Regions from separate parts of the Pseudofrankia sp. EUN1h genome, predicted to be linked through region 2. Evidence: riboswitches for the same ligand, from Rfam matches in the RefSeq annotation. Region 2 holds a riboswitch; each other region holds the start of a gene.

Region 1 (3,931 bases), on a different contig from region 2:
GGGGTCACCCCAACGAAAGGGACGACCCCGGTTCGCGACTGTTCCGGCGGTGGCGCCAGCCACTCGCTGACGCCGCCCGACCGGCACGCCGGCCGGCGGCCACGCGATCATGATGAGGCTCGCGCGGCCTTCGACTCTGTGGCCGGCGCGACGGCACGGCGGCGAGGCAGCGACCGTCGTCGCCGCCAGATCCCCTCGCCCCACCGACCAACCGGCGGGCCAAGGCCGCACGCCTCCGACTGGCGGCCGGAGACGGGGTGGGAAAGGGGTCCCGTCGCCAGCGTGGGCAGCGGTCGGTGGGGGCCGATCGCGGCGAGGTTCCAGTGGCGGCGGGTCGACTGACCTCGCGGGGCCGGCCCGGGAGGGAGGATCCGGGCGGGTGGCCCAGGCCGAGGCTCCTGCCCGGGATCGGTGTCAGCCGATCCCCGGGAGTTCCGTCAACGACGGGCAATGGCAAAGCCCCGCGTGACGGGAGGCCTCGGCGAGAAGGTCAGCCGGGCGGTGACGCCTGACGGCTCAGGCGAAGGTGGCGGCCCAGGTCCTCTGGCCGACGACGCCGTCGACGGCCAGGCCCTTGGCCCGCTGCAGCGCGCGGGCGGCCTCGGCCGAACGCGGCCCGTAGTGCCCGTCGGCGGCGAGGGAATAGCCGATCTTGTTCATCTGGGCCTGCCAGGACTGGACGTCGGCGCGGTACTGGCCGGCCAGTGCCGTCGTGAAGGGCAGGTGCGCCGTGGTCGAGGAGATCGGCTGGGCCACGAGAGGCGCTCTGGGGGCCGACCGGGAGGCCTGGCCGGCGCCGGCGGAGCTCGCGCCCGGGGCGAGCTGGTCCGGACCCATCCCGCGGCCGCATTCCGGCCACTGGCCAAAGCCGGAGCGCTGCGCCAGCCGCAGCGCCGCCTCGTCCTGAACCGCCGGTGGCGCGGCACTCGGCAGCCCCGAATATCCGAGGCTCTGCCACGTCCTCACGGAGAACTGGTACGCGCCGTAGTATCCGTTGCCGGTATTGATGGAATAGTTTCCGCCCGACTCGCACTGGCGCAGTTCTGCCCAGGTGGAAGAGGCGTTCGCGGGTGTCGCGACGGCGAGTGTGCCGCCCACGGCCGCGGCGATGACGGGAACTGCCGCGAGGGACTTGCGTAGCCGGCGTGCCGGGGACGTGACGGCTCGCCGGGGTTCCCGGGAATTCCGGGGAGAAACCTGGCGGATCGGCCCCGCCGATTCGCCAGCTCGGGGGCTGACGGAGACGCGCACGCTCGTGGTGCCGTCTGGCGGACATTCGGCCACCGGCGGAACGAAACGACCGCCGGGCATGCGATGTCGACCAGGGGTACTTGATTCGGACATGCGTGATTGCCCTTCCCCACGCCTGCGAGGTGAGCTGTCGGGTTCGGGCTGGAAAGAGATTGCCCGGCCACGCGACATTTTCGGCTGTTGGGTTGACGCGCTCGGTTCGGCGCGTCAACGAGCACAGCGAAAGTCGGTCGGCTTCACCCCTAGGACGCCTGTTGAGGGCGAGGCTGGCGTGGCGCGCTTTTTGGCCACGCAGGCCGTCGCACTATTGAGCCTTTTCCGTCACCACTTCGGCTCCACGGGTCTCGTCGGTCCGATCAGGTTGGTGGAAAAGGCCGCTGCCCAGGATCTCTGGATCAGGCGTCCGGATTCGGTTCCCCCGTTCCTGCCGCTGGTTCAAAACTCGCCGGGCGGGGGCAGGATTCGGCGTGCCGCCCGTTGGGTGCCTGTCCTGTCGCCAGGCACGGCGAAGACCATAACCACATTCCTCGGCGTGGCGGCAAGCATTGAAATAGGCACGTGAAGAAGGCCACACCGGCGTGTCGCTGCTTGAAATGTGCCCGAAACGATGTTATCGCGCGCGTACGCGCGCTCATCTTTCCTACCCGGCTCCGCGGGCGGCGTTTTCTTGCTCTGCGTCGAGGATCTGCTAGCTGGCGGTTTCGTCCCACAAGGGGCCGGACCGTCCGAGCAGAGGGCCACACGCGGGTCTGGTTCCGTCCGCGTGTCGCGTCGAAAAATAAATCTACCATTCTGCCGTCCGAAGGGCACCTTCGATGCTTGCTCGGGCGAAATGCGATCCTCGCTACACCCGCCCCGAATCACCCGGTTCGTGCGCAGATGGTAGTCGAATGAGTGCTCATGGTTGACCATCGACAGATTCGACCCCTGTGGCGCACTGGCCAGGCGTGTCCGGTCGTGGTCCGCTTTCGGTGGCGCTAAGTAGTCCACTGTGCAACGGCGAGTAGTCAGTAGTGATGCTGACCGCTTTGCCCACCCACGGGTGGACCCGCCGCTCTGGTGGACCTGCCCGTCCGGTAGGCCCGCCCGTCCGGGTGGACCCGCCCGAACGGGCGATGGACCGGCCGGGGACAGCAAACGACCCGGGGCCGCCAAGTTGGCGACCCCGGGCCGAAGATCCGACGCCGAGCTAAATCTGGCTGGTGCCCCGGATCGGATGGATCTTGGTTTGGTGACGTTCAGCGGCAGGTGACCGCGCGGCGCGGAGGCGCGCCTCGCGGAGGCCCGGCCCACGAGCGAAGCGAAGTGGGCCGGGCCGCAGCGAGGTCGCCGGAGCGCCGTGCCCGGACGGAGCGAACCAAACTAAAGAGCCTGGCCGGCGCTGCGCAGGTCCTCGCAGGCCTGCGCGACCCGCTTGGCCATGTTCGCCTCGGCGGCCTTGCCCCAGGTGCGGGGGTCGTAGGACTTCTTGACGCCGACCTCGCCGTCGATCTTCAGGACGCCGTCGTAGTTCTTGAACATGTGGTCCGCCACCGGCCGGGTGAACGCGTACTGGGCGTCGGTGTCCACGTTCATCTTGACGACGCCGTAGTCCAGCGCCTCGCGGATCTCGGAGAGCTCCGAGCCGCTGCCGCCGTGGAAGACCAGGTTGAACGGCTTCGCGTCGGCGCYGAGCCCCAGCTTGGCGGCCACGTACTGCTGGCCGTCGCGCAGGATCGTCGGGCGTAGCTTGACGTTGCCCGGCTTGTAGACGCCGTGCACGTTGCCGAAGGTGGCCGCCAGCATGTACCGGCCCTTGTCGCCGGTGCCGAGCACCTCGGCGGTGCGCCACATGTCCTCGGGCGTGGTGTAGAGCTTCTCGTCGATCGCGCCGACGACCCCGTCCTCCTCGCCGCCGACGACGCCGATCTCCACCTCGAGCACGATGTTCGCGGCCTTGCAGTCGGCGAGCAGCTCCTCGGCGAGCTTGAGGTTCTCCTCCAGCGGCACCGCGGAACCGTCCCACATGTGCGACTGGAACAGCGGGTCGCGGCCGGCCTTCACCCGCTCCCTGGAGATGGCGACGAGCGGGCGCATGTAGGTGTCGAGCTTGTCCGCCGGGCAGTGGTCGGTGTGCAGGGCGATCTGCACCGGGTAGGCCTTGGCGACGTGGTGCGCGAACTCGGCCAGGGCCTCCGCGCCGAGCACCATGTTCTTGACGGTCGACCCGGACAGGTACTCGGCTCCCCCCGTGGACACCTGGAGGATTCCGTCGCTGCCCGCCTCGGCGAAGCCGCGCAGCGCGGCGTTCAGCGTCTGTGACGAGGTGACGTTGATGGCTGGGTAGGCGAAGGCGTTCGCCTTCGCCCGGTCGAGCATCTCGGCGTAGACGTCTGGGGTCGCGATGGGCATCGAAAGCTCCTGTCAAAGGCGTCGGGCCACCGAGCGGGCGGACGCGGCCGGGTTCGCCCGCCGGCGGCCGTCGCCCGCCGGCGGACCGGGCAGGGGTGGACGGCGCGCGCCGGGGTGTGCCGGGACCGCGCGTTGTGGGCTGTGTTGCGCGAAGGGTATGACGCGAGGCGGCTGTGAGGGAGCCCGTTGCCGCCGACATCGCCCGCGCCACTGGGACTCGTGACTACTTACCCTTCGATCCGTCATCTTCGCAGCGGCCGCGCCGATCGGGTATCACGGCGCGCGCCGC
Region 2 (3,931 bases):
GTGCGCTTCCCGGGTGCGACGGAGAGTTCGATGCCGTGGTGGTCTCGCTGGTGCTCTGCTCGGTCCCCGACCCAACCAGTGCGCTGGCCGAGGTCCGCCGGGTGCTTCGGCCGGGTGGGCAGTTGCGGTTCTACGAACACGTGCGGTCCGAGCATCGACTGCGAGGGCTGGCCGAAGATCTCATCACGCCGCTGTGGGCGAAGGGCGGTGGTGGCTGCCACCCGAACCGCCGGACGGCCGAGGCCATTCGCGCCGCCGGCTTCGCCGTCGAGGAGATCGCCCGGTTCACCTTCCGACCCCTGCGGTTCCTTCCGTCGACCGCCCACATCCTCGGCCGCGCCCAGCGGCCACTCGACGACACAGCCGCAGGCCACCAGGCGCAGTAGACCGGGTACGAGGCCGGATGACCGCATCGTGAGGACCGATCGCCGACGCGTCCTTGCTCGGATGCCGCCGCGGGTGCCCGCGGGCCGGACGGTGGGACCGGCCCACGGGCACCCGTCTGGTCCTACCGCACCCTGCCGACGTAGTAGGACGAGGTCCAGATGGCCTCGAGCTTGACCACGTCACCGCTCTTCGGCGCGACCCAGATCTTTCCGTCGCCGGCGTAGATGCCCTCGTGGTAGATCGACCCCGGCTCGCCGAAGAAGATCAGATCCCCTGGCTGTTCGGAGCCGCGCGAGATCCGGGTCGTCGCCGCGAACTGCTGGTCGGTGGTGCGGGGCAGCGTGATGCCGAGCTGCTTGTAGACGTACTGCACCAGCCCCGAGCAGTCGAAGTCGTACGGCCCCTCCGCCCCGTACACATATGGCTTGCCGGCCTGTAGTGATGCCAGGTACACCGCCTTCTCCCCGATCGTCGTCGCGCCGGTGGGCGCGTCGGCGATGGTCTCGCCCGCGGGCCCGCGGGCGGCGGCCGGGGCGGCGGTCGCGGGCGGCGCGGGGCGGACGCGGACGACCGCGGCGTCGGAGGTCGCGGCGTCCAGCTCCGGGCCGCCCGCGAATGTCGCCCTGATCTGGGTGGTCGTCAGGACCCGCGCCGCGTAGCTGGCGTAGCCGCCCGCGTCCGTGCGTAGTGCTTTGAACGTCGTCCAGCCGGTCGGGAACAGTGCCTGGACGAGGATGTCCTGGTCCGCGAGGGCACCGCCGCCTCGGGTGGTGAGCCGGAAGCCGACCTCGACCGGCTCGTCGGCGTTCACCGTGACGTCGGGGACGGCCGGCGTCAGCGAGACCGCCGTGCGCACGTGGAGAGAGACCGGCAGGGCCGACCCGGAGGTGGAGGCCGCAGCGGGAGTCGTCTCGGTGCCCAAGGCCGCGCCCAGGGAGTTCGCGGTGATCCTGTGCGCTCCGGTGTCCGTGTCCGCTGCGCCGGGGCCGAGAGAGCCAGCCAGTGCCACCCCGGACACGGCCACGGTGCCCGTGGTGATCACCGCGAAGGTGGCGCGGCTCGAAGTCCGAGCCAGCAGCGTCCCCGAGCGGGCGCGGGCGCGGTGACGACCGCGCCGGGCCGTGGCGGGACTCCGTTCGGACGTTTGTGGTTCGCGTGCCTGCACGTGAAACCTTTCCCAGACGCCTGCGAGGTGAGCTGTCGGGTTCGGGCTGGGAGCCCGGCCGGCCGTGTCGAACACGCCCGGCTTCACCCCAAGGGCGCCGCCGGAGGGATGCGGCGCCCGGTGGAACGTGGTTCCCCCGCTCCTGCCCCGGCTGCGTCGGAGGGGTATCGCCGGACCGGGGGCAGGACTCGGCGTTCGGTCCGACGGCGATAGCGGGCACAGCCTAACAACTACACGCCATAGTAGGTCGCGTGGGGTGGATGGCACCGGCCGCGGCCATCGGAACTGCTCGGACCACAAACCCCCGCAGCCGACAGCCGCCGGACGTCGGTCCGAGGTCCCTTGGTGTTTTCGTGAGCGCTTCCCCCGATGGCGGCCGATCCGCCCGGTCGACGGCCGCCGAGCCGTGACACCATCGCAACGTCCGGAGACGCGCTCCGGCACACTCCGCATGGGCGGGCGGGTGATGGAGGCGGAATGGAGCTGTTCGGCGACCTCGAGGCCGAGGTGATGGACCGGATGTGGGCACGCGTGGAAGCCGCCACCGTGCGCGACATCCTGGAGGAGCTGCAGCAGGCCCGTCCCCTCGCCTACACCACGGTCATGACCGTGATGGATCGGCTCTTCCAGAAGGGCTGGCTCACCCGGGAGCGGGTCGGCCGCGGGTACGTCTATGCCACGACGCTKACGCGCAGCGAATACACCGCCCGGCAGCTGAACGAGGTGCTGTCCGGCACCGACAACCCGGGGATGGCGCTGCTGCACTTCGTCCGGTCGATGGACGCCGCCGAGGCCGAGGCGCTGGGCGACGCGCTGCGCTGGCGGGCCCAGGAGAAGGGCACCGGCTGACGTGGCGGCCCCGCTGCTGACCGGCTACATCCTGATCATGCTGTTCCTCGCGCCGCGGCTGCTGCGCGCCGCCGGCTGGACCCGCAGGGCGCCGAGGCTGGGCATCGGCGTCTGGATCGCCGCGTGCCTGTCCGCGGTCGCCGCGGTCTGCCTCGCCGGCGCCCTGCTGGTCGTGCCACTGCTGACCGTCGGCCACGCGATCATCTCGCTGGTCATGGCGTGCGGCATCTCGCTGCACCACATCTCCCGCACCGCTGTGTCGCTGGCCATGGACGCAGCTGGAATCGGTGTCCTGGCGGTCATCGCGGCGCGCATCATGTACGCGACGGCGGCCGTCGCATGGCCGCAGCGGCGGTTGCGGCGCCGGCACGCCGCCGCGTTGCGGATGGTCGGCCGTCGCCACCCCGCCCGCGGCGACATCCTCGTCGTCGAACACCCCGTCCCGGCTGTCTACTGCCTGCCCGCGCGGCGCCGCCTCGTCGTCGTCTCCGAGGGCGCCCTCTCGCTGCTGGACCCGCCGTTGCTGGACGCCGTGATCGCCCACGAGCACGCCCACCTGCGTGGCCACCATTACCTGATCACCACCGTCACGGCGGTACTGGCCCGCGCTTTCCCCCGACTGCCGCTGTTCACCGTCGCTGACGACGAGGTACGCCGCCTGGTCGAGATGGCCGCCGACGACAGCGCCGCCCGCCGCACCACCCCACGTACCGTCGCCTGCGCCCTGTTGGACCTGGTCGCCGGCCAGGTACCTGCGCCCGCGCTCGGGATGGCCGGCGTCGGTGCCGCCGAACGAGTGCGCCGTCTGCTCGCCCCCAGCCGTCCCCTCAGCCTGGCCGCGCGCTACCTCGCCGCCGCCGGCGCCGCCGCGTTGCTACTCCTGCCGGTCGCCGTGCCGACGGTGCCAGCCCTCGTCGACGACGCGACCCACTGTCCTCCGGCCACCACCGCGGCGGACGTCGCGGCACGCTCCGCGCGCTGATCTCGCAGCCTGGAACGAGCACGCAAACGAGCATTGATAGCCGGCGACCTGGACAGGGCTGCCTTGATGCGGTCGGCCAGCTTCTGCTCGTCTGCTGGGCCACGCCGGCCTGCGCGTTCGACGGCGGTGGCGAGAGACGACCGACAGGTCAGGGCGCCATCGTGCCGCCGGGCTGGTTGATTCCGGTCTCGTAGGCGAAGATCACTGCCTGGATTCGGTCGCGGAGGCCGAGCTTGGCCAGGAGCCGCTTGGCGTGGGTGCGGACGGTGGACTCCTCGACCACCAGGCAGTTCGCGATCTCGCGGTTGGACAGACCCCGCGCCATCAGCTCGAGGACCTCGCGTTCGCGGCGGGTGAGCTCGGCGAGCTCCCGCGTCCCAGCCAGCTCCGGGACGGGTTGCCGGGCCATCCTGTCGATCACCCGCCGGGTCACCGACGGTGACAGCAGCGCGTCGCCGGCCGCGATGGTATGCACCGCGGCGATGAGCTCCTCGGGGCGGGTGCGCTTCAGCAGGAAGCCTGAGGCGCCGGCGCGCACGGCTCCGAAC
Region 3 (3,931 bases), on a different contig from region 2:
ATTCGGGACCACGGCGTTGGCCCAGATTGTCGCCCCCGGGCCGGCTGTCCCATTTTCCGGTAGCGTCCGGCGCGCCGTTGATTCACATCCGGATACGGCGTCAGTAGCACGGAGAACCGGCTTCGGCGCCTTAGCATCCCGGCCGTCGGGTTCCGGTCGTGCGGGAGGGTGCGGGCGTCGTGGGCGGTGCGTCAAAGCGCGGCGGACGGTCAGCTGGTTCGCGGACGGTCGCGGCGGGCGGTACGCCCGGACGGGCAGGTCTCCAGCCAGCTGGCCGCGGCGCGAGGCGCGAGCCGGCGGCCGGCTCCGGGCTTCCGCCGAACCAGCGGAACCAGCCGAACCAGCGCGTCTCCGCGGGCGAGGGCGGGCGGGCGGGGGCACCCGGCACCGCGCGCGGCCGGCAGGAACCCGCCGTCGGCCGCGCGGACGGGCTGGAGTCGCTCGAGGGCCCGGCCGAGCCCGCCCGCCTGGGCCCGGCCGGGCCCAGGCCAACCGTTCGTGCCGGCCGCCGTGGCGGCTCCTCGCCCGCCGCGCCGTTCGCGGGGCCCACCGCCGCGCCGGCCACCGGGCCGCCGGCGGGGCCTTCGGGCCGTTCCGGGCGCAGGGCCAGGCTGACCTGGCCGCTGGTGATGGCCGGGCTGGCGCTGGTGGTTCTCAGCGGGTACCGGCTGGCCGCGCCCGAGTTGTCGGCTGTCGAGGCGCCGGCGGCGGGCCGGGTGCTGCCGGCCCCGGTCGTCGCGACGAGCGGCGCGACGGTCTCCGGGCCGCCGCCGGCCACGGCGAGTCCGGTGCCGATGGTTGCGCCGCCGGTGGTGGCCGACCCGGTGCGGCTGCGGATCCCGGCGATCGCGGTGGACGCGCCCGTCGTCGGCCTCGGGCTGACCCCGCAGGGTGCCATCGACGTGCCGACCCAGTGGGGCGATGTGGGCTGGTACGACCCGGGAGTCGCCCCGGGCGCGGTGGGCCCGGCGGTGCTCGTCGGCCACTACGACTCGAAGAAGGGGCCGGCCGTCTTCTACCGGCTGCGCAGTCTGCTGCCGGGGGACCAGATGACCGTCGTCGGCGGTTCCGGGGCGAGCGTCACGTTCGTCGTCGACCGGGCGGAGACCGTGTCCAAGGCGACGTTCCCGACGCAGCGGGTCTACGGCCCGGTCACCCGCCCGGAGATCCGGATCATCACCTGCGACGGCGGCTTCGACGAGCACACGCACCACTATCTGGACAACCTCGTCGTGTACGGCCACGCCATCCCCACGCCGGTCGCCCCACCCGCGCCGGTCGCCCCACCCGCCCAGGGTTCCCCGGCCGCGCCGCTCGGTGTCGCTCCCGCGGCCGTGCCGCCGCCCACGGGCGTCCCGTCGGCCGCGTCGCCCCCTGGGGGCCCGCCCACGCCGCCAGCGACCACCTCCGCGGCCGTGGCGCCCACCGCGTCCACGAGCGCGGCGGGCGGATCCCCGCCGGCCGGGACGGCGCTGCCCCCGCCGGCCTCGTCCGCGTCCGTCGGGCCGTCCGCCGCCGTCACGCCGCGCCCATCCGGCTGACGGCGCCGCCCCCGCCGCGCCTCCTTCGTTCTTCGCCGGCCTGTCCGCCGTCCGCGTCGGTCGTCCGCTGCCTGTCCGCCGGTGTCGGGCTGATCGTGATGCCGCGGTCGCGGCGGCCGGTCGCACCGGTAGACAAGATAGTCAACGCTGTTGACGCGCCGACCCCGGCTTGGTGATCTTCGTCGGGCGGCGGCTCTTTGGTGTAGGGCGTGTGGGGAAGAGCCTGCCCCCACGGGGTGATCGCGGGGTGTGGCGATGTCGCGGCGGCGCACGTCTGTTTCGCCCCGCTCGCCCGCTAGGGACTTTGGTCTCTAGCGCGCATCGGGACTAAAGTCCCGGCGGCCCTGGGCTGGGCGTCGCCTGATGGTCGATTTCTCTCAGTCGACGCAACGAGACATCAACCACTGCGCCCGCGCTGGCGTGGAGTCGCCGGTCTTCGCGCCGTGCCGACRCCGGTTACTCCTGGCCAGGGYGCATGTGCAGAACAGACCGGAACGAGGTGGACATCTCATCGAAACGCGCGGCCGGGTGTCCAATTGTTGTGTTTATGGTGGTTGGAGGCCCCGCTGGGGGATCGACTATGGTCAGCGGTGCAACATTCTTCACCTAAGGCAACAAACCGCCAGGCCAAACGCCGAGTCCTGCCCCTGGTCTGACGTCCCCTCCGACACGCCGGGGCAGGAGCGGGGGACCCAACGTCCACCGGGCAACGCCGACATTCGGCCGCGCCCTCGGGGTGAAGCGGCCGCAAGGCGGCCGGGCAGCGTGAACCCTGCCCGAACCCGACAGCTGACCTCGCAGGCGTCAGGGAAGGACGCGCGTTGTCCCGTCGTGGCATGGCCTGGCTCCCGGACGACTGGGACGAGCTGGTGCGCGGTCGGCATCGCACGGACGGCGCTCCCAGCGGGGCCCGCCGGCGCAACGGCAACCAGCCCCGCCGGGTCAGCACGATCGCCGCGTTCACGACCGGCACGCTCGCCGTGTCCACCGCCGCGTTCGCCGCGACGGTCCCGTCCCAGGATTCGCCCTCGACGGTCGACACGAACCCGCAGAGCAACAGCACCACCTACGAGGCGAGTGCCCTGGGCGCGGCGCTCGGGGGCGGGGACGGCGAGGGCGGCTCCGGCGGCCTGGGCAGCGCCCTGGCCGGAGGTTCCGGCTCCGGCGGTCTCGCCGGGGCGCTGGCCGACTCCGGCCCGGTCTTCACGAACCTGGCGCTCACCGCGGACCACACCACCGTCCAGCCCAACGCCCCGGTCGTACTGACCGTCAAGGCGACGGAGGCGCTCGACGGCTCGCCGCTGGCCCGCCAGAAGGTGAAGATCGTCGTGGTGGACGGGCCGAAGTGGCAGGCCACCACCACTCTCACCACCGACGACCAGGGCCAGGCGAGCATCACCGCCCGGCTGCTGTCGACCACCACGCTCACCGCCGTGTTCGACGGCGGCAGCTCGCTGCGGCCCTCGGTGGCCGGCGCGACCACGATCACGATCCAGCAGCGCAGGGCCTCGGACTACCTCGACACGGGCGTCCCGTCCGTCATCCCGGGCAGCTCCATCGGCGAGAAGGCCGTCTACCTCGCCTCGCTGCAGAAGGGCAAGCCGTACGTCTACGGCTCCGAGGGCCCGTACTCGTTCGACTGCTCCGGCCTCGTCCAGTACGTCTTCAAGCAGCTGGGCCGCAACCTGCCGCGGACCGCCGAGGCGCAGTACTGGGCCACGTCGCACGTCGCCCAGTCGGGCAAGCAGCCCGGCGACCTGATCTTCTACGGCAGCCCGGGCAACATCTACCACGTCGGCATCTACGCCGGTAACGGCTACATGTGGGCCGCTCCGCAGACCGGTGGTGTGGTTTCCCTGCGCCCGATCTACAGCTCGACGTACCTCGTCGGCCGGGTCATGTGACGAAGGTGCGGCAGGCGCTCCGGGCCTGGCCGCGCCGCCGTCCGCCGGACGACTCGACCCCGGTCCGCCTGGACCGGGGTTCTTCATGTTCCGTTTCCGTCGGCGGCCAGGCCCGCCCCTCGTCCGCCCTCGCCGCGCTCAGGCGCATGGTCATCGACTAGCGTCTTGCTTTCAGGGGATGCGCCGGTCCTGAAGGCCGCGCCGCGGTACGCGCGTGCCCGACCCGGGCAGGACGTTTCCGCGTCGCCAAGTGCCCGTAATCTTGCTGGCAGGCCGCCGCTGAGGGGAGGAAATGCCGCATGACGAGCGCCGCCGCCCCCAGCGACCGGATCTGGACGATCCCGAACCTGCTGTCAGCGCTGCGCCTGCTCGGCGTACCCGTCTTCCTGTGGCTCGTGCTCGGCCCGCACGCCGACTGGGTGGCGCTGGGCATCCTGGTCTTCGCCGGCATCAGCGACTATCTCGACGGCCGGCTCGCGCGGGCCC

What was found. A riboswitch is a leader RNA that binds a small molecule or an ion and turns the genes downstream of it on or off. The one in region 2 is predicted to bind cyclic di-AMP.
Region 1: it holds a riboswitch for cyclic di-AMP, as region 2 does, so the genes downstream of both, BCD49_RS06795 (transglycosylase family protein) here and BCD49_RS45545 (C40 family peptidase) in region 2, are expected to answer to the same signal.
Region 3: it holds a riboswitch for cyclic di-AMP, as region 2 does, so the genes downstream of both, BCD49_RS15315 (C40 family peptidase) here and BCD49_RS45545 (C40 family peptidase) in region 2, are expected to answer to the same signal.

What each region holds. Positions count from the first base shown of each region.
Region 1 is NZ_MBLN01000025.1:64,028-67,958, reverse strand. Features, by position in the region: gene BCD49_RS06795 (transglycosylase family protein) at 517-1,206, opposite strand; cyclic di-AMP (ydaO/yuaA leader) riboswitch at 1,349-1,575, opposite strand; gene fbaA (class II fructose-bisphosphate aldolase) at 2,614-3,642, opposite strand.
Region 2 is NZ_MBLN01000092.1:22,016-25,946, forward strand. Features, by position in the region: gene BCD49_RS35210 (class I SAM-dependent methyltransferase) at 1-386, shown strand, start outside; gene BCD49_RS45545 (C40 family peptidase) at 509-1,243, opposite strand; gene BCD49_RS45550 (hypothetical protein) at 1,236-1,493, shown strand; cyclic di-AMP (ydaO/yuaA leader) riboswitch at 1,555-1,721, opposite strand; gene BCD49_RS35220 (BlaI/MecI/CopY family transcriptional regulator) at 2,030-2,401, shown strand; gene BCD49_RS35225 (M56 family metallopeptidase) at 2,403-3,383, shown strand; gene BCD49_RS35230 (response regulator) at 3,532-3,931, opposite strand, start outside.
Region 3 is NZ_MBLN01000049.1:109,094-113,024, reverse strand. Features, by position in the region: gene BCD49_RS15320 (class F sortase) at 180-1,541, shown strand; cyclic di-AMP (ydaO/yuaA leader) riboswitch at 2,164-2,359, shown strand; gene BCD49_RS15315 (C40 family peptidase) at 2,363-3,445, shown strand; gene BCD49_RS15310 (CDP-alcohol phosphatidyltransferase family protein) at 3,745-3,931, shown strand, end outside.